2 regions of the Clostridium sp. Marseille-Q7071 genome follow, and region 2 is predicted to be linked to the other one. Evidence: a T-box and tRNA genes for the amino acid it is inferred to sense, from the RefSeq annotation. Region 2 holds a T-box; the other holds one or more tRNA genes.
The links. The T-box of region 2 lies ahead of pheS (phenylalanine--tRNA ligase subunit alpha). A T-box ahead of a tRNA ligase gene usually reads a tRNA of that ligase, here a tRNA-Phe.
Positions count from the first base shown of each region.

Region 1: it encodes a tRNA-Phe, which carries the amino acid that the T-box ahead of pheS (phenylalanine--tRNA ligase subunit alpha) is inferred to sense. The anticodon was not compared.

Region 1 covers NZ_CBCOPR010000001.1:531,755-541,582, forward strand. Annotated here, with positions in the region: gene ACWPW7_RS02410 (sigma-54 interaction domain-containing protein) at 1-1,272, opposite strand, end outside; gene ACWPW7_RS02415 (IS110 family transposase) at 1,696-2,997, opposite strand; tRNA gene ACWPW7_RS02420 (tRNA-Phe) at 3,640-3,715, opposite strand; rRNA gene rrf (5S ribosomal RNA) at 3,748-3,865, opposite strand; rRNA gene ACWPW7_RS02430 (23S ribosomal RNA) at 4,276-7,182, opposite strand; rRNA gene ACWPW7_RS02435 (16S ribosomal RNA) at 7,580-9,091, opposite strand; gene ACWPW7_RS02440 (DUF969 domain-containing protein) at 9,732-9,828, shown strand, end outside.
Region 2 covers NZ_CBCOPR010000001.1:2,091,429-2,101,256, forward strand. Annotated here, with positions in the region: gene ytxC (putative sporulation protein YtxC) at 1-471, shown strand, start outside; ribosomal protein L20 leader region at 541-656, shown strand; gene infC (translation initiation factor IF-3) at 672-1,199, shown strand; gene rpmI (50S ribosomal protein L35) at 1,223-1,420, shown strand; gene rplT (50S ribosomal protein L20) at 1,448-1,807, shown strand; gene ACWPW7_RS09800 (TrkH family potassium uptake protein) at 1,986-3,341, shown strand; gene ACWPW7_RS09805 (potassium channel family protein) at 3,354-4,013, shown strand; gene ACWPW7_RS09810 (TrmH family RNA methyltransferase) at 4,025-4,810, shown strand; T-box leader at 4,866-5,101, shown strand; gene pheS (phenylalanine--tRNA ligase subunit alpha) at 5,274-6,290, shown strand; gene pheT (phenylalanine--tRNA ligase subunit beta) at 6,315-8,699, shown strand; gene zapA (cell division protein ZapA) at 9,065-9,679, shown strand; gene ACWPW7_RS09830 (ASCH domain-containing protein) at 9,761-9,828, shown strand, end outside.

The DNA of each region.
Region 1 (9,828 bases), 1.6 Mb from region 2:
ATCAACAGTATCACCAAAATATTCAATTGCTTTATTAATTTCTTCCCTTTCAAACTTCTTAATCTTATCAGAAAGCTTATAAAATTTTGGTTCCGATTCTTTTGAATTTTCAGTAATAGGAGCCGGTAAATTTTCTTCTCTTATAAAACCATCTGTAGCCATTATAGATGAAAACTCAAGAACATTTCTCATTTCTCTTACATTTCCAGGCCAGTCGTAATTATAAAGTGAAGCTTTTGCCTTGTCTGTTAAAGATATCTTTCTTCTAAGCTTATTACTTAACTTTTGTATATAGAAGTCTAATAAATATGGTATATCTTCTCGTCTTTCTCTTAAAGGTACTATATGAATAGGGAAAACTGCAATTCTATAATATAGGTCCTTCCTAAACTTACCCTCTTCAATATATTTCATTAAATCTACATTACAAGCACAAATAACTCTAACATCTATGTCAATTTCTTTAGTTCCTCCAATTTTTCTAATAGTCCCTTCTTGTAATACACGTAATAATTTTGCCTGTAATGAATAATCCATTTCAGATATTTCATCTAAAAATATCGTTCCTTGATTGGCACTTTCAAACAAACCAATTTTTCCGCCCTTCTTAGCTCCAGTAAAAGCCCCATCTTCATATCCAAACAATTCACCTTCTAGCATTGTAGGTGTTAAAGTTGAACAATTTATAGCTACAAAAGGATATTTGCTTCTTTCACTTTCATTATGTATAGATTGTGCATATACTTCCTTACCACTTCCACTCTCACCTTCAATAAGCACAGAAACATCTGAATGTGCAATTTTTTGTGCTATATTTTTAGTGAGTATTGAAGTATCATTTACAGCGATAATATTCTTAAAAGTGTATTTAGTACCATTTGTACGATGAATTTTCTCCATTAAATACTTGTTCTTTTTCTCTAGCTCTTTAATTTTTTTACTTAAATACACAGCATCTTTTAAAAATGTAACTGTTGATATACCTCCAATTGTCTTTCCATCTGAAATAATAGGAGATATATTACAAAAATATTCATCATTATTTTCTTTACGTAGAACTCCTAACTTAGCTACTCCTGTTTCCATTACATCTTGTATCAGGGAGCCTGGACGAATATCCCTTATAGGTAATCCTTCAACATCATTAAGATTTTTACCTATAAAATTTGAATAAGCCTTATTGAAAAATAAGATATTTCCTTCTCTATCTACAATTAGTACTCCTTCATTTAAAGAATTGAATATTTTCTCCATCCATTCTGTAATCTTCATTAGGCATCTCCTTTTTAATATAATCTTATGTTATTAAATACATACTATATTTTTTGCTTATTATACTAGTTATTCTTTTTTAGAAATTCATTAGTATTTAATCCAAATTTTTGATTAAACTTTCTTCTTTCCTGAAGTTTTTATTTCATCGACTATTTTTTATACTTCATACTATAGTTAATATTATTATATATTTATTCTTAAATATTACAAACACATTATAATATATTTATAGATTAATTTATAGATAAACTACTTTAAAAATTAATGTATATCTCTATGGTATTTTAATTCACAATGCAAAATGCACAATTAAGACCAGCTAATAATAGTCAAGTATAATGTAAAAAAATTTTTTCCTTGAAAAATGGGTATGACAAAAAGACCATTTTAAAATACGAACGATTACAAAAAATGGACTTTTTATATAGCGACAGCTATCGCTTTATTTTCTAAAAACATTTGTTTGTGAATTCTAGGATCTCTTAGTTCAAAAGGTTTTTGATTTCTAAGTGTTGCAAAAATATAGTTTAATATTTTATGCATTATAGCAACTAATGCTACTTTTGACTTCTTGCCTTTAAGATTTGTTTGATAGTAATCTAATAAATCTTTATTAATAGGAACTCCGTTACGACTTTTTCTTATGGAGGCTAATGCAACAGTATATAAAGCTCGTCTTCCAATACGAGTTCCACGTTTAGAAATTTTATTTTGGTTACCTTTAAAATTACCAGATTCATTAACAGAACTGTCTATCCCAAAGAAAGCAACTAGATGTTTAGGTTTTATGAAGCCATTAATATCACCTATTTCAGCAACTAGGGTAATAGCAGTTAATCCACCTATACCAGGAATTGAAGTTAAGAGTTCAATATTAGTTCTAACTTGTTTTGGAAAGTTGGTAGAATTAATTAAGTTTTTTACTTCATTTAACAAGTTAAGTGTTTCAGATTCTATAGCATTGATTAATGCTATTTTACTGGTGATTTTAATTGATATACCCGATAAGGGTAATCCAATAACATTAGCTTCAGTTGCAATATTATATAAGTTAGAGTAAATTTTTTCAGCCCACAAAACACCTTTTTTAGATTTAGTAATAAGTATGTCTAAAATAGCATCTTTGGGTGCGTCTAGCACTGCTTTATGTGATGGATATTTACTTAATATAGCAATTGAACTAGGAGAAGTTGTATTTGAGAATACTGTATTGTAACCTGGAAAAATCACTCTTAAATCAGCAGATAATTTTTTCTTAAATGTTGAACAAGTATCAGTTAATTTATAATATTCTCTTATAAGAGATCGTAATAAAAATATATCTAGACTAATGCCTTGTGAAAGTTTAATATTTTGGAATTTACCTATTCTGGCAATAGATAAAGCATCTTTTTTATCATTTTTCACTTTTCTTATATCTCTATTTTTGTTACAATTAGTAATGAGTGGATTGATAACAAATGTGTTATCAAAGTTTTTATTAAGAAAGTGGAAAAGAGATAAGTGGTACACACCAGTGGACTCCATGAAAATGCCAGTTTTCATGTTAAACTCTTCTTCTGCTTTTTTTATTTCTTTTAATAAATAATTAAAACCAGAAACATCATGCTTTATCTTAAATGATTTCTTATAAATATCACCATTAGGTGCAAGTATTGCAACATATGAAAAATCTGCTGAAACATCAATCCCTACTACAGGATTATTAAAAAATTTGGACATTGTATATATCTCCTTTGAATTATATTTGAGATAGAATAGAAATTCCAATCTATCAGATAGCTTATAACCTTGTCTGTGACACGGGTAATTCCCAAAAGGAAACCCAACCAGCTAAACATAGAATTCTACCTGATGGAATGATACGCTTATTTACGGGTATGAGCACTACGTGCTTCCCAGGTGGAATACATCTATCATCTATTCAGGAGTATTATACTAAAAAATATTTAATTTGGTTAGATTCCCGATAGGGATCTTAATAGAAAACTAATTAAAAAATTAAACTAAAGATATGCTGTTTACACCTAAAGGTGTTGTATGAAAAATATTAAATTTAAGAATGTTAATAAAATAATGTGATTCAATGTTCGTTAGAAATGAGATTAGCTTTCTATCAAATATTGTAACTACATTATACAAGGTGGAAATTATTTTGATCAAAAAAATTTCTTTAATGGATTTTTTAGCTAGCAATACAATTGCTAGTGTTTTATTGTAGGGACGAACAGTGTTCGCCGCTAGGGTTAATCAATTCTAAATTTCTCAGAGATAGATTAAATTTAGAAGTGATATATCTATAATATAAAGCTAAAATATAAAATTTTGCATAAAAAAATAACCTAGATTAATAATCTAGGTTATTGGTGGCTCGAGCAGGAATCGAACCAGCGACACGAGGATTTTCAGTCCTCTGCTCTACCGACTGAGCTATCGAGCCATATTGTTAGCTAAGTTTTCTTAGCTAACACTACCTGGCAACAACCTACCCTCCCACACAGTCTCCCGTGCAGTACTCTCGGCGTCCTAAGGCTTAACCTGCCTGTTCGGAATGGAAAGGGGTGTTACCCTTAGGACCATCATCACCAGATCTAAATTTGCTATAAACATCGTACTACTTCGTCAACTTCATTCGCTCTGGTGCTCATTTACCGTAGTAAACTCCGCTCCTCACTCATTTGTTTCCCTGTATTACTCGTTTCTATCAAATTTTAAAAATTCCTATAAACTTCGCATTATTTCGTCAGTTTCAGTCGCTGCGGCGTTCATTTACTTTAGTAAACTCCACTCCTCGCTCCTTCACTTCCTTATACTGCTTGTTTCTATTAATTTTTTGAAAATTTCATATAAGCTTCGTATTACTTCGTCAACTTCAGTCGCTGCGGTACTCATTTACTTTCGTAAACGACCTTCCTTGCTACTTTGTTTCCTTGTACTACTCGCTTCTATTAATTTTTAGAGAAATTAATTATTCTCTGAAAATTGCACAGTGAAATTAATTAGGTCAAGCCCTCGACTTATTAGTATGAGTCAGCTGAACATGTTGCCATGCTTACACCTCTCACCTATCAACCTGGTGTTCTTCCAGGAGTCTTACTAACTTATGTTATGGGAAATCTCATCTTAGGGGGGGCTTCACGCTTAGATGCTTTCAGCGTTTATCCCTTCCAGACATAGCTACCCAGCTGTGCCACTGGCGTGACAACTGGTGCACCAGAGGTCTGTCCATCCCGGTCCTCTCGTACTAAGGACAGCTCCCTTCAAATTTCCTACGCCCGCGACGGATAGGGACCGAACTGTCTCACGACGTTCTGAACCCAGCTCGCGTGCCGCTTTAATGGGCGAACAGCCCAACCCTTGGGACCTACTTCAGCCCCAGGATGCGACGAGCCGACATCGAGGTGCCAAACCTCCCCGTCGATGTGGACTCTTGGGGGAGATCAGCCTGTTATCCCCGAGGTAGCTTTTATCCGTTGAGCGATGGCCCTCCCACGAGGAACCACCGGATCACTAAGCCCGACTTTCGTCCCTGCTCCACTTGTCTGTGTCGCAGTCAGGCTCCCTTCTGCCTTTGCACTCTTCGAACGATTTCCGACCGTTCTGAGGGAACCTTTGGGCGCCTCCGTTACTTTTTTGGAGGCGACCGCCCCAGTCAAACTGCCCACCTAACAATGTCCCGTGACCTGATTCAAGGCCTCCGGTTAGAATTCCAGTACTATCAGGGTGGTATCCCAAGGATGACTCCACAAAGGCTGACGCCCTTGCTTCCAAGTCTCCCACCTATCCTGTACAGATAGTACCGAAACTCAATGCTAAATTGCAGTAAAGCTCTACGGGGTCTTTCCGTCCAATCGCGGGTAGCAAGCATCTTCACTTGCACTACAATTTCGCCGGATTTGCTGTTGAGACAGTGCCCAAATCATTACGCCATTCGTGCGGGTCGGAACTTACCCGACAAGGAATTTCGCTACCTTAGGACCGTTATAGTTACGGCCGCCGTTTACTGGGGCTTAAGTTCATGCCTTCGTTTGCACTAAGCAATCCCCTTAACCTTCCAGCACCGGGCAGGCGTCAGCCCCTATACATCAGCTTTCGCTTTAGCAGAGACCTGTGTTTTTGCTAAACAGTTGCTTGGGCCTATTCTCTGCGGCCTACTTGCGTAGGCACCCCTTCTCCCGAAGTTACGGGGTCAATTTGCCGAGTTCCTTAACAGCAATTCTTCCGATGGTCTTAGGATTCTCTCCTCACCTACCTGTGTCGGTTTGCGGTACGGGCACTAACTTCCTCCATAGAGGCTTTTCTTGGCAGCGTGGAATCAGATACTTCACCCTTAAAGGGCTTCCCCATCACGCCTCAGCTAATGTAGGTGGATTTGCCTATCCTACATACCTAAACGCTTAGACTAGCATCCAATAGCTAGCACATCTTATCCTCCTGCGTCACCCCATTTGTAATAACGTCTGCTAGTGGTACAGGAATATCAACCTGTTGTCCATCACCTACGCCTTTCGGCCTCGGCTTAGGTCCCGACTAACCCTGAGCGGACGAGCCTTCCTCAGGAAACCTTAGGTTTTCGACCGACAGGATTCTCACCTGTCTCTCGCTACTTATGCCAACATTCTCACTTCTGCATCGTCCACCGCTCCTTTCGGTACGACTTCAGCCAATGCAGAAAGCTCCTCTACCGCGTACACATAGTGTACACCCATAGCTTCGGTGGTAAGTTTTAGCCCCGGACATCTTCGGCGCAGGATCTCTTGACTAGTGAGCTATTACGCACTCTTTGAATGAGTGGCTGCTTCTAAGCCAACATCCTAGTTGTCTTAGAAATCCCACATCCTTTACCACTTAACTTACACTTTGGGACCTTAGCTGATGGTCTGGGCTGTTTCCCTTTTGACTACGGATCTTATCATTCGCAGTCTGACTGCCGAAATACAAGTATATGGCATTCGGAGTTTGATAAGGTTCGGTAAGCGATATGCCCCCTAGCCTATTCAGTGCTCTACCTCCATTACTTAATTAATCGACGCTAGCCCTAAAGCTATTTCGAGGAGAACCAGCTATCTCCGAGTTCGATTGGAATTTCTCCGCTATCCACAGCTCATCCCATGGTTTTTCAACACCAACGTGGTTCGGTCCTCCACGAGATTTTACTCTCGCTTCAACCTGGCCATGGATAGGTCACCCGGTTTCGGGTCTACGACATGCAACTTTGCGCCCTATTCAGACTCGGTTTCCCTTCGGCTCCGTACCTTAAGTACTTAACCTCGCTACATATCGTAACTCGTTGGCTCGTTCTACAAAAAGCACATCGTCACACATATAAAGTGCTTCGATCGGTTGTAGGCACAGGGTTTCAGGTTCTATTTCACTCCCCTCCCGGGGTTCTTTTCACCTTTCCCTCACGGTACTTCTCCACTATCGGTCACTAGGTAGTATTTAGCCTTGGGAGGTGGTCCTCCCTGCTTCCCACAAGGTTTCACGTGTCTCGTGGTACTCTGGATCAGAACTTAAGGTCTTCTCGTTTCACTTACAGGTCTATTACCTTCTACGGAGTAGCTTTCCAGCTATCTTCAGTTACAATAGCCACCTCTTTTATGTTCTGTCCTCAACCCCCAAGCCAAAGGCTTAGGTTTGGGCTCTTTCCCTTTCGCTCGCCGCTACTTAGGAAATCGATTTTTCTTTCTCTTCCTCCGGGTACTTAGATGTTTCAGTTCCCCGGGTTTACCTCTATATACCTATGTATTCAGCATATAGTACATGGCGTAGCCATGTGGGTTCCCCCATTCGGAAATCTTTGGATCACAGACTATTTGCGTCTACCCAAAGCTTATCGCAGCTTATCGCGTCCTTCTTCGGCTCCTAGTGCCAAGGCATTCACCCTGCGCCCTTTGTAGCTTGACCTATCAAAATAAATATAAGCTTCGTATTACTTCGTCAACTTCAGTCACTGCGGTGCTCACTTACCTTAGTAAGTTCTGCTCCTCGTTCCTTCGTTTCCTTGTACTACTCGCTTCTATTTGATTTTATAAAGTTTCATTAACTTTATAAAAATGTCTTATACAAATTCGCATAAATAGAATTCAAAAACTTTAGTTTTTAAATTTATTTTTGTTTGTCTTGACGAAATTGTTTATTTATCTTTTAATTTAAAAGGATATTTAAACAAATATTTTCACTGTGCAATTTTCAAAGAACAATTGAGCTTTTCCTTTGTCCCGTAGGACCTTGGTCGCTCAAAATTAAACAGAGTATAGTACCAGTGTTCGTAGAAGAGTTACCAACTACGTCGACTCCCTAGAAAGGAGGTGATCCAGCCGCAGGTTCTCCTACGGCTACCTTGTTACGACTTCACCCCAATCACTAATCCCACCTTCGGCCGCTGGCTCCTTACGGTTACCTCACGGACTTCGGGTGTTACCAGCTCTCATGGTGTGACGGGCGGTGTGTACAAGGCCCGGGAACGTATTCACCGCGACATGCTGATTCGCGATTACTAGCAACTCCGGCTTCATGTAGGCGAGTTTCAGCCTACAATCCGAACTGGGATTGGTTTTTTAAGTTTAGCTCCACCTCGCGGTCTTGCATCTTGTTGTACCAACCATTGTAGCACGTGTGTAGCCCTAGACATAAGGGGCATGATGATTTGACGTCATCCCCACCTTCCTCCCGGTTAACCCGGGCAGTCTCACTAGAGTGCTCAACTTAATGGTAGCAACTAATGATAAGGGTTGCGCTCGTTGCGGGACTTAACCCAACATCTCACGACACGAGCTGACGACAACCATGCACCACCTGTCTCCCTGCCCCGAAGGGCTTCCCTCATTACAGGTAATTCAGGGGATGTCAAGTCTAGGTAAGGTTCTTCGCGTTGCTTCGAATTAAACCACATGCTCCGCTGCTTGTGCGGGCCCCCGTCAATTCCTTTGAGTTTTAATCTTGCGATCGTACTCCCCAGGCGGAATACTTATTGTGTTAACTGCGGCACAGAAGGGGTCGATACCTCCTACACCTAGTATTCATCGTTTACGGCGTGGACTACCAGGGTATCTAATCCTGTTTGCTCCCCACGCTTTCATGCCTCAGCGTCAGTTACAGTCCAGAAAGCCGCCTTCGCCACTGGTGTTCTTCCTAATCTCTACGCATTTCACCGCTACACTAGGAATTCCGCTTTCCTCTCCTGCACTCTAGACACCCAGTTTCAAATGCAGCACCCAAGTTGAGCTCGGGTATTTCACATCTGACTTAAATGTCCGCCTACGCATCCTTTACGCCCAGTAAATCCGGACAACGCTTGCCACCTACGTATTACCGCGGCTGCTGGCACGTAGTTAGCCGTGGCTTCCTCATATGGTACCGTCATTATCTTCCCATATGACAGAACTTTACAACCCTAAGGCCTTCTTCATTCACGCGGCGTTGCTGCGTCAGGGTTTCCCCCATTGCGCAATATTCCCCACTGCTGCCTCCCGTAGGAGTCTGGACCGTGTCTCAGTTCCAATGTGGCCGATCACCCTCTCAGGTCGGCTACGCATCGTCGCCTTGGTGAGCTGTTACCTCACCAACTAGCTAATGCGCCGCGGGTCCATCTCATAGCGGATTGCTCCTTTGGTATAAAAGTCATGCGACCTTCATACGTTATGCGGTATTAATCTCCCTTTCGGGAGGCTATTCCCCTCTATGAGGCAGGTTACCCACGTGTTACTCACCCGTCCGCCGCTAATCCACTCCCGAAGGAGCTTCATCGCTCGACTTGCATGTGTTAGGCACGCCGCCAGCGTTCGTCCTGAGCCAGGATCAAACTCTCAATTTAAAAGTTTGTATCTTGATTGCTCAAGTAAAGTTTGCTGACTATTAATAGTCATTTCTAAGTTTCTTTCGAAACTCAATGAATTAACTGGTTTTACCTATTTCTCTGTTTAATTTTCAAAGACCAAGTTATTTAGTAATTTTTACCGTCATCACCTGACGACTCTTACTATTCTATCAGGTTTATTTTTTCTTGTCAACAGTTTTTTTATTTTTATTTAATAACTGTTTTCAAGTGCTAAACTATGTCGATCAGCTTTGAATTTCTCTGTGCCGTAGCGACAATATCTATCTTATCATAAAGAAAATCCTTGATTTCTTAGAAAACATTATTTATTTGATATTACACTTTAAATACTATGTTTTACTTTAATATGCTTGTCTTTCTATATGTAGATACACCTGGAGTAGTTATTTAAATTTACAATAAAATTTACCATTTATGTATTTTTATTTAAAAACTCTTCACCTTAGATATCCTTTCCTATTATTATATAGATTTTTTTCTACATTTTTCTACTAAATATTATTGATTTTTGTATCTGTAGATACAGATTTATGTGCTAATTGTCAGTATAATATGAAAATAACAAGAAAATTTATTAAATATATTCAACAATAAAGAAAGGGTGTAGTAATCAATGATTAAATTAATCGGTATAGTTATAGTTATTATTGGATTTGCTCTTAAATTTGATACTATAGCAGTAGTTTTATCTGCTGGAGTAGTTACCGGACTAG
Region 2 (9,828 bases):
AATGAGGTGAATATTAAAGGCTTTTTAACTTTTAGAATGAAAGAAATAGCACATGATTTAGAAAGTATAATAGATAAGATAGTTGAAAAGTTTATGATAGAAAAAGAATATAATGAATTCATTAAGCTATTGAAATATTTTGTTGATGTTCAGGAAAGTAAGATAAATGAAGTTAATATTATGATAGATAAAGATGGAGATTATCTAGTGAAAGATGAACTTGGAAATGATATCTTAAATAACTTAATAAATGAACTTTATGATAGCAGAATAAATTCAAAAGTAAGTTCAGAGGATTTAATAATAAGTGGCTTAATTACTTCTGCTCCTAAAAAAATAGTCATACATTGTGTGGAAAATTCCAGAAATAAAGAATTGATAGAAACTATTAAAAATGTATTTGTTGAAAGAGTAGAATTCTGCGATGATTGTGCAAAATGCACACAACTTAAAAATAATATAAAGATATAGCTTAAAATTGTTGACAACTAGAAAAACATATATTATAATACTACTTGTTGAATAAATGAATAATGTTATTAATTAAAGAAGAAACAGCCGTTTCTCACCTTACAGTTAAGCTAGTAAGGTTAAACTGTAAGGTGAATTTGTGTATTACAGAGGGCGGCATTTGTCGCCCTCTTATTTATATAATTTTATAACACCTGGAGGTGAAAACTATTAGTAAAAACAAAGACTTTATAATGAATGAAGATATAAGGGAAAAGGAAGTAAGAGTTGTTAGTAATGATGGTGAGCAATTAGGGGTCTTAGCAACTAAGGAAGCCCTAAAAATTGCAGAAGAGAAGGAACTTGATTTAGTAGTTATTTCTCCAAATGCAAATCCACCAGTATGCAAGATTATGGACTTTGGTAAGTATGTTTATGAGCAACAGAAAAAGGATAAAGAAGCTAAGAAAAAGCAAAAAATCATAAACATAAAAGAAGTTAGAATGAATGCCACTATTGAAGACCATGATATTGAAATCAAAGCAAACCATGCTAGAAAATTCTTATTAGACGAAGACAAAGTTAAAGTTACTGTGAGATTTAGAGGAAGAGAAGTTCAAAACTCACATGTAGGACATCAAATATTGAACTCTTTTGTAGAAAAGCTTGGAGATGTGTATGTAATTGAGAAGCCTGCTAAACAAGAGGGGAGAAATATGATACTGATATTAGCTCCTAAAAGAGCATAAACACTGAGAGGAGGAATTTTATTATGCCAAAAATGAAAACTCATAGAGGTGCAGCAAAAAGATTCAAGAAGACAGGAACAGGTAAGTTAAAAAGAGCGAAAGCTTTCAGAAGCCATATATTGACTAAGAAAAGCGCAAAAACTAAGAGAAATCTTAGAAAAACTGGATATGTTTCAACTTCACAAGAAAAAGCAATGAAAAAATTATTACCATACTTATAATCGAAGGTGAACTAGGAGGTATTTTAAATGGCAAGAGTAAAGAGAGCTGTTAACGCTCGTAAAAAACATAAAAAAGTATTAAAACTTGCAAAAGGATACTATGGTGGAAAAAGCAAGTTATTTAAAACTGCAAATGAGTCAGTTATAAGAGCATTAAGAAATGCATATGTAGGAAGAAAATTAAAGAAAAGAGATTTTAGAAAACTTTGGATCGCAAGAATAAATGCGGCTACAAGAATGAATGGACTTTCTTACTCAAGATTCATGAATGGAATGAAACTTGCAGGAGTAGACATCAACAGAAAAATGCTTTCTGAAATAGCTATTAATGATCCAAAAGCATTTTCAGAATTAGTTGAAGTTGCTAAAAAGCAATTAGAAGCTTAATTTAATACTTAATTTAATATATGACCTTAAAATGTAGCCATAGGCTACATTTTTGTATTATAAACTAATTTTAAATATTAATATGGAAATACTATAATATACTAAAAAAAAAGTATATAATGAAAATTACTAAAGGTTAAATACAGAGAGAATTGAGGTGTTTTTAGTGGAATTGAAGATGAAAGATGTTTTAAAGAAGAGACAATTTACTCCTATGCAGGTATTAGCCATTGGATATGCAGTTATTATATTTTTAGGTGCAATGCTGTTAGCGCTGCCTATATCAACAAATGCTAGAGTATATACACCTTTTTTAGACTGTATATTTACGTCTACTTCAGCAGTGTGCGTAACAGGACTTATCACAGTGGATACAGGAACCCATTGGAGTTATTTTGGTAAAACAGTAATTATGATGCTTATTCAAATTGGAGGCTTAGGATTTATGTCTTTTGCTACTATGTTATCATTAATCATAGGTAAAAGAATTACCTTAAAAGAGAGATTAGTAATGCAAGAATCTATGAATTCAACTTCTCTTCAAGGTATAGTTAAACTAGCAAAATACATATTAATATTTACTTTTTCTATAGAAGGATTAGGGGCACTTTTATTGAGCACTCAATTTATTCCTGAATTTGGATTCTCGAAAGGAATTTTCTATAGTATATTCCATTCTATTTCAGCCTTTTGTAATGCAGGTTTTGATTTAATGGGTAATTTTAATAGTTTAGTTAATTATAATGGAAATATAGTTATAATTTTTACTATATCTGCCCTTATAGTTACAGGTGGATTAGGATTTTATGTTTGGAATGAAATATATAATTACAAGAATATTAAAAAGTTATCACTTCATTCAAAACTAGTAATATCTATGACCATTGCATTGCTAGTAGGTGGCGCAATTTTATTCTTCTTATTTGAATTTTCAAATGAAGCTACAATGAAAGGGATGAGCTTTAAGGATAGAATATTAGCATCAATTTTTGCATCAGTTAGTCCTAGAACAGCAGGATTTAACTCTATATCCTTAGCAGATATGACTATACCATCTATTTTTTTAACTATTATATTGATGTTTATTGGAGGGTCACCAGGGTCAACAGCAGGTGGACTAAAAACAACAACTGCTGGTATATTATATATGACAGTTAAATCAGTTATTAAAGGTCGAGAAGATACAGAGATATATAAAAAGAGGGTAAGTAAGGATATAGTTTATAAGGCATTTTCTATTATGATTATAGCCTTAGGTTTAGTTATAACAGTAACAGTACTTCTTTCTATTACGGAGCATCAAACTGGCGTACCTTTTGAATATTATATATTTGAAGCAACTTCAGCTTTTGGAACAGTTGGATCTACATTAGGACTAACTCAAAAGTTAAGTGCCATAGGAAAGATAATTGTAGCCTTAACTATGTATGCTGGTAGAATAGGACCATTAACATTAGTTTTAGCAATTTCAATCAATAGACGTAAGAAAGCTTTAGCTATAAAGTATCCGGAAGATAAAATATTAGTTGGGTAGAAGGTGGAAATTATGATTAAAAAGCAATTTATTGTAATTGGATTAGGAAGATTTGGAACATCTGTAGCGGAAACATTATACTCATTAGGGAATGATGTATTGGCAGTTGATGTTGATGAGGAAGTTATACAAAATATATCAGAAAAGGTAACTCATGCAGTTCAAGTTGATGCAAATGACGAGCAAAGCTTAAGAGCATTGGGAGTTGGAAATTTTGATGTTGCCATTATAAGTATAGGTTCAGATATTCAAGCCAGTATATTATCTACGCTACTTGTTAAAGAACTAGGTGTTAAGCATATCATTACAAAAGCTAATAATGCACTTCATGCTAAAGTACTATATAAAATTGGAGCAAACAGAGTTATATTTCCAGAAAGAGATATGGGAGTAAGAGTTGCACACAATTTATGTTCTTCAAATATATTAGATTATATTGAATTATCACCAGACTTTAGCATTGCTGAGATTGTAAGTCCACAAGAATGGCATGAAAAAAGCTTAAAAGATCTTAATTTAAGAGCAGAATATGGAATAAATGTTATGGCAATAAAGAGAAATAATGAAATAGATGTTTCTCCTTCTGCTGATGAAATTATTGAGGCTAATGATATAATTGTAGCTATTGGTGGTAATCAAGAGCTAAATAATATAGAAAAGTTAGTAAGATAGGAGAAGATAATTTGCAATATATCAGTAGCAAAGAGAATTCACTAATAAAGCAAATAAAGAAATTAAAAGAAAAAAAACATAGATTAGAAAATAAGGCTTTTTTAGTTGAAGGCTTTAGATTTATTGAGGAAGCATTAAAGTCATCCTTTAATATAAAATATATTTTTATAAATGAAAATGCAGATAAAGAATATTGTGAAAAATATATAAGCATACATCAATGTAATGCTGAGATTTATATTGTAAGTGATATAGTTTTTAAGACCTTAACTAGCACTGAAACACCACAGGGAGCAATTGCGGTAGTGGAGAATAAAGTCCTTAATTTAAAATACTGTGAGGGATTTTATGTATTAGTAGATAAGGTGCAGGATCCAGGAAATTTAGGTACAATTATAAGAACTGCTCATGCAGCAGATGGACTAGGAATTATATTAACTAAAGGTACAGTAGATGTATATAATGAAAAAACCTTGCGCTCAACTATGGGATCTATATTTAATATTCCTATTATGGAAGACAAGGATTTAAGCCTTGTTAAGGAGTTAAAAAATAAAGGTTATAAGCTTATTACAAGTTCTCTTGATACAAATAACAACTTTTATGATATAGATTTAAGCGGCAAATGCATTATTTCTGTGGGAAATGAAGGAAAGGGAATTAGTAAAGAAATATATGAGCTTTCTGATGAAAAAGTTAAAATTCCTATGCCTGGCGGTGCAGAGTCATTAAATGCATCAGTTGCTGCATCTATTATGATGTATGAGACTGTAAGACAAAAAAATGTTATTAAATAGTATTGAAATTTTATACAAACATAGGTATAATAGGTTTTAAATTAAAAATTAAATATCTTAAACTGTGAAGGAGAGAGTAGGTATAAGGTTACATACAGGGAGTAAAGGTCATAGATTGAAAGCCTTTATATGATAAATTTATGCTGAAGTTCACTCTTGAGTTCTAATTGTGAAAATAGGTTTTTATTAAAACATTATAAGTAATGATTAGCGATTAAAATCGATAAATTTACTAAGAGGGTCTATTTTATAGTCCAATTAGGGTGGTACCGCGGATATTCCGTCCCTTTTTTAGGGGCGGTTTTTTTATTTCCAAATATATATTAGAGTAATTTATGTTAAAGGATTGCATTATTCAATGAAATTAATGTTGTCTAAGAATTTTAATTAATCATTGTTATTTGAGAATTAATAAAAGGTAATAATTATTAATTATAAGAAAAATATGAAAGGAGATTTTAAAATGAGAGAAAAATTAGAAGATATTAAGCTGTCTGCTCTAGATGAATTGAAAACTGCCGCTGAGAAGGTTCAACTTGAAAATATTAGAGTGAAATATTTAGGTAAAAAAGGAGAGCTTACTCAAATATTAAGAGGAATGGGAGGCTTATCACAAGAAGAGAGACCACTTGTAGGTAAGGTTGCTAACGACGTAAGAGAAACATTAGAAAATGCTATTGCTAAGGCAACTGAAGAAATCAAAAATAAAGAAAAAGAAAAAAGACTACAAAGTGAAATAATTGATATTTCTATGCCAGGAAAAAAACAAACTATAGGCAATAGACATCCTCTTGATTTAACTTTAGAAAAAATCAATGAAATATTTCTATCAATGGGATTTTCTATAGAAGAAGGACCAGAGGTAGAAAAGGATTATTACAACTTTGAAGCATTAAATATACCTAAAGACCATCCGGCTAGAGGAGAACAAGATACTTTCTATATAAATGATAATGTAGTTTTAAGAACTCAAACCTCCCCAATACAAATTAGAACAATGGAGAATCAAAAACCACCAATAAAAATGATAGCTCCAGGAAAGGTTTATCGTTCAGATGCAGCTGATGCTACTCATTCACCAATATTCTATCAAATAGAAGGATTGGTTATAGATAAAGGAGTAACTTTTGCAGATTTAAAAGGAACTTTAGAGCTATTTACTAAGAAGATGTTTGGAGATGTTGAAACTAAGTTTAGACCACATCATTTCCCGTTTACTGAACCTTCAGCAGAGATGGATGCTACTTGCTTTGTTTGTAATGGCGAAGGATGTAGAGTTTGTAAAGGAAGTGGATGGATAGAGATACTAGGATGTGGTATGGTGCATCCACAAGTTCTAAGAAATTGTGGAATTGATCCAGAAGTTTATAGTGGATTTGCTTTTGGATTTGGTCTTGATAGAATGGTTATGCAAAAATATGGAATTGATGATATTAGATTATTATACGAAAGTGATATGAGATTTTTAAATCAATTTTAATAAAATGTTAAAGGAGGATTACCAATGAAAGTTCCAGTTAAATGGCTTAAAGATTATGTTGATATAAATATTTCCCCTAAGGAGTTATCAGATAGACTAACGCTATCTGGTTCTAAGGTAGAAGAGCTAGTTGTTTCAGGAGAAGAGATTTCAAATGTAGTAACAGGAAAAATAATAAAAATAGATAGACATCCAGATGCAGAAAAACTTGTGGTTTGTCAAGTTGATATAAAGGCTGAAGAACCAATTCAAATAGTAACTGCAGCTACAAATATGAAGGAACAAGATATAATTCCTGTAGCATTACATGGGTCAACATTACATGGTGGACTTAAAATTAAAAAGGGTAAATTAAGAGGCGTAGTATCTAATGGGATGTTCTGTTCAGAAGAAGAACTTGGAATAGCAGGAGATAAACCAGTTCATGGTCTTATGATACTACCAGAAGATACTCCAATAGGAGTAGATATAAAAGAAGTAGTTAATATAGGAAGTGCAGTAATAGAATTTGAAATTACATCAAATAGGGCAGATTGTTTAAGTGTTATAGGAATAGCAAGAGAAACAGCAGCAACATTGGGAACTAATTATAAAATGCCTAATTTAGAATATACTTCTACTTGTAATGAAAATGTCAAAGATGATTATAATGTAGAAATAAAAGATGAACTTTGCAGAAGGTTTATGCTAAAAGGAATTAAAAATGTAAAAATAGAGCCATCACCACAATGGATGCAAGAAAGACTATTAGAGGCAGGAGTTAGACCAATAAATAACATTGTTGATATAACAAATTTTGTTATGTTAGAGCTTGGTCAACCACTACATGCTTATGATGCAAGAGAAATAGCAAGCAAAACTATAGTAGTTGAAAGAGCTAAAGATGGTGAAAAATTTGCTACTTTAGATGAAGTAGAAAGATCTTTAGATAGTGATATACTATGTATTAAAGATGGAGAAAGAACTGTTGGACTTGCAGGAATAATGGGAGGATTGAACTCAGAGATAAAAGAAGACACTGAAATGGTTATTCTAGAATGTGCAAACTTTGATGGCATCAATGTAAGAAAATCATCTAAGAAGTTAAATTTACGAACAGAAGCTTCAACTAAATTTGAGAAAAATCTAGATCCTAATTTATGTGAAATAGCAGTAGCTAGGGTTGCTTCATTGGTAAATGAATTAAATGCAGGAGAAGTAATGGAAGGAGTAATAGATGTTTATCCAGAGCCTAAAACTCCGCATTATTTAGAAGTAGATTCAAATTGGATCAATAAATTTTTAGGTATTGATATATCCAAAGAAGACATGAAGAAGTATTTAGATAGATTAGGATTAGCTACAGAAATTAAGGAAGATATATTAGTTGTAAAATCTCCTACTTTTAGAAGTGATATTAATATTAAAGAAGATATTGCAGAAGAAATAGTAAGAATTTACGGGTATAATAATGTACCTTCTACAATAGCATTGTGTGAAGCTACAAAAAGTGGAAAAAGTGAAGAACAAAAACTTGAAGAAAAGGTTGTAGATTCATTAATAAATAGTGGATTAAATCAATCTATAAGCTATTCTTTTGTAAGCCCAAAAATTTTTGACAAATTATTAGTTTCTGAAGATAGTAACTTAAGAAAATCTATTTCAATTAAAAATCCTCTAGGTGAAGATTTTAGTATAATGAGAACTACTACATTAGCATCTGCTATGGAGGCATTATCAAGAAATTATAGTAAAAGTAATGAAGAAGCAAGATTGTTTGAAATAGGAAAGATATATATACCTAATGAAGATGAAAATAAGCTTCCAGAAGAAAGAAATATAATTACAATTTCAATGTATGGAAATATGGACTATTTAGATATTAAGGGAGTAGTTGAAAATGTAATTGAAGAACTAGGAATCGGAAGTGTAAGCTTTAAGAGAGAATCAGAGAATCCAAGCTTTCATCCAGGAAAAACTGCTGCACTATATATAGGAAAAGAATATATAGGTGTTATAGGTGAAATTCATCCTGATGTAGCAAACAATTATGATATGGATATAAGATGCTATATATCTGAGTTAAATTTAGATTTATTATTAAAACATGCTAAAGTTGATAAGAAGTATGTTCCATTACCAAAATTCCCAGCAGTAACTAGGGATATAGCACTTTTAGTTGAAGATGGAATATTGGTTCAAGAAATAGAGGAGACTATTAAAAAACAAGGCGGAAGCATATTAGAAAGTATTAAATTATTTGATGTATATAAAGGTAAGCAAATACCAGAAGGTAAGAAGAGCATTGCTTATTCAATAGTATATAGAAATAAAGAAAAAACTTTAACGGATAATGAAGTTAATAAGGTCCATGATAAAATTTTAAGGGCACTAGAGCATAAGCTAGGTGCAGAGTTAAGGCAGATTTAATTAATTGATAATAAAAAATGACCATTGATTATTTAATTGGATAATTTTTAAGAAAAGTGATTTAGTCACTTTTCTTTTTTTATGTAAAAAATTAATTATGAACTTTTATATGAATAAAGAAGTATATATAATTATTTCATTATGTAAGGTTTATGTAAAATTTTAAAGTATACTTTATATAGCTTATAAAAGTTTTTTACATAAATATTAAAGGTTAATATTTATTGACTTCGAGGAAAATAGGTTAAACTAGAGAATAATCAAGAAAACAGTGGGAATTATAGCAGTATTTTATTATTTTGGTTTATTTCATAAAGGTTTTATGATAAAATAAGAACAACTATAATCTTTAAGAGGGTGTTTTAGTGAACATTATAACAGTTAAAATAAATGGTATGGAATATAATTTAAAAGGTGAAGAAAATGACGAGTATTTACATATGGTAGCCAAATTTGTGGACAAACGTATTCGCACCTTAATGGAAAATAATTCTAAGTTAGGCTCAGGGGATGCCACTATATTAGCTGCTTTAAATATGGGAGATGAACTTTTAAAGAATAAAGAAAGCTACGAAAGGTTATCTGAAAACTTCACAAAAGCGAGTAATGACAATAAGTTTTTAATTTCAGAATTAGAGCAAATGAAAAAACAGGTTGAATCTTTAGAGAATATTAACAAGGAGCTTCAAGAGCAAGTTGAAAGTTTGTCTGGTAACCAAGATCTTAGATTAAAAGAAGAAATGCAAAAAATTGATTCTGAGATGGAGGTTATGACAGAGGTTTCAAAAGAAATAAAAAGTGAAAATGAAAAGCTTACTATGTTAAATAAAAAGCTGGCAGCTAGAAATAGAGAACTAAGATCGGATATTTGCGATAAAACTAGAAATATTAAAGAATTAGCAAAAGAATTAGATAATAAAAATGAAGAATTAATAAGAGAAAAATTAAAAAAGAACTCATTATTAAAAATTAAAGAATAGCTTTTGATAAGAATGAAACATTTAACCTCCAGTTGGTAAAAATATGGAGGTTAAATTATTATAAATAAAGGAGAAAAGGTTATGTGCAAGTATGATATTTCAGTAGAAGAAATGTGGTTAAGCTATTTAGAAATTTTAGGTGAGAATGA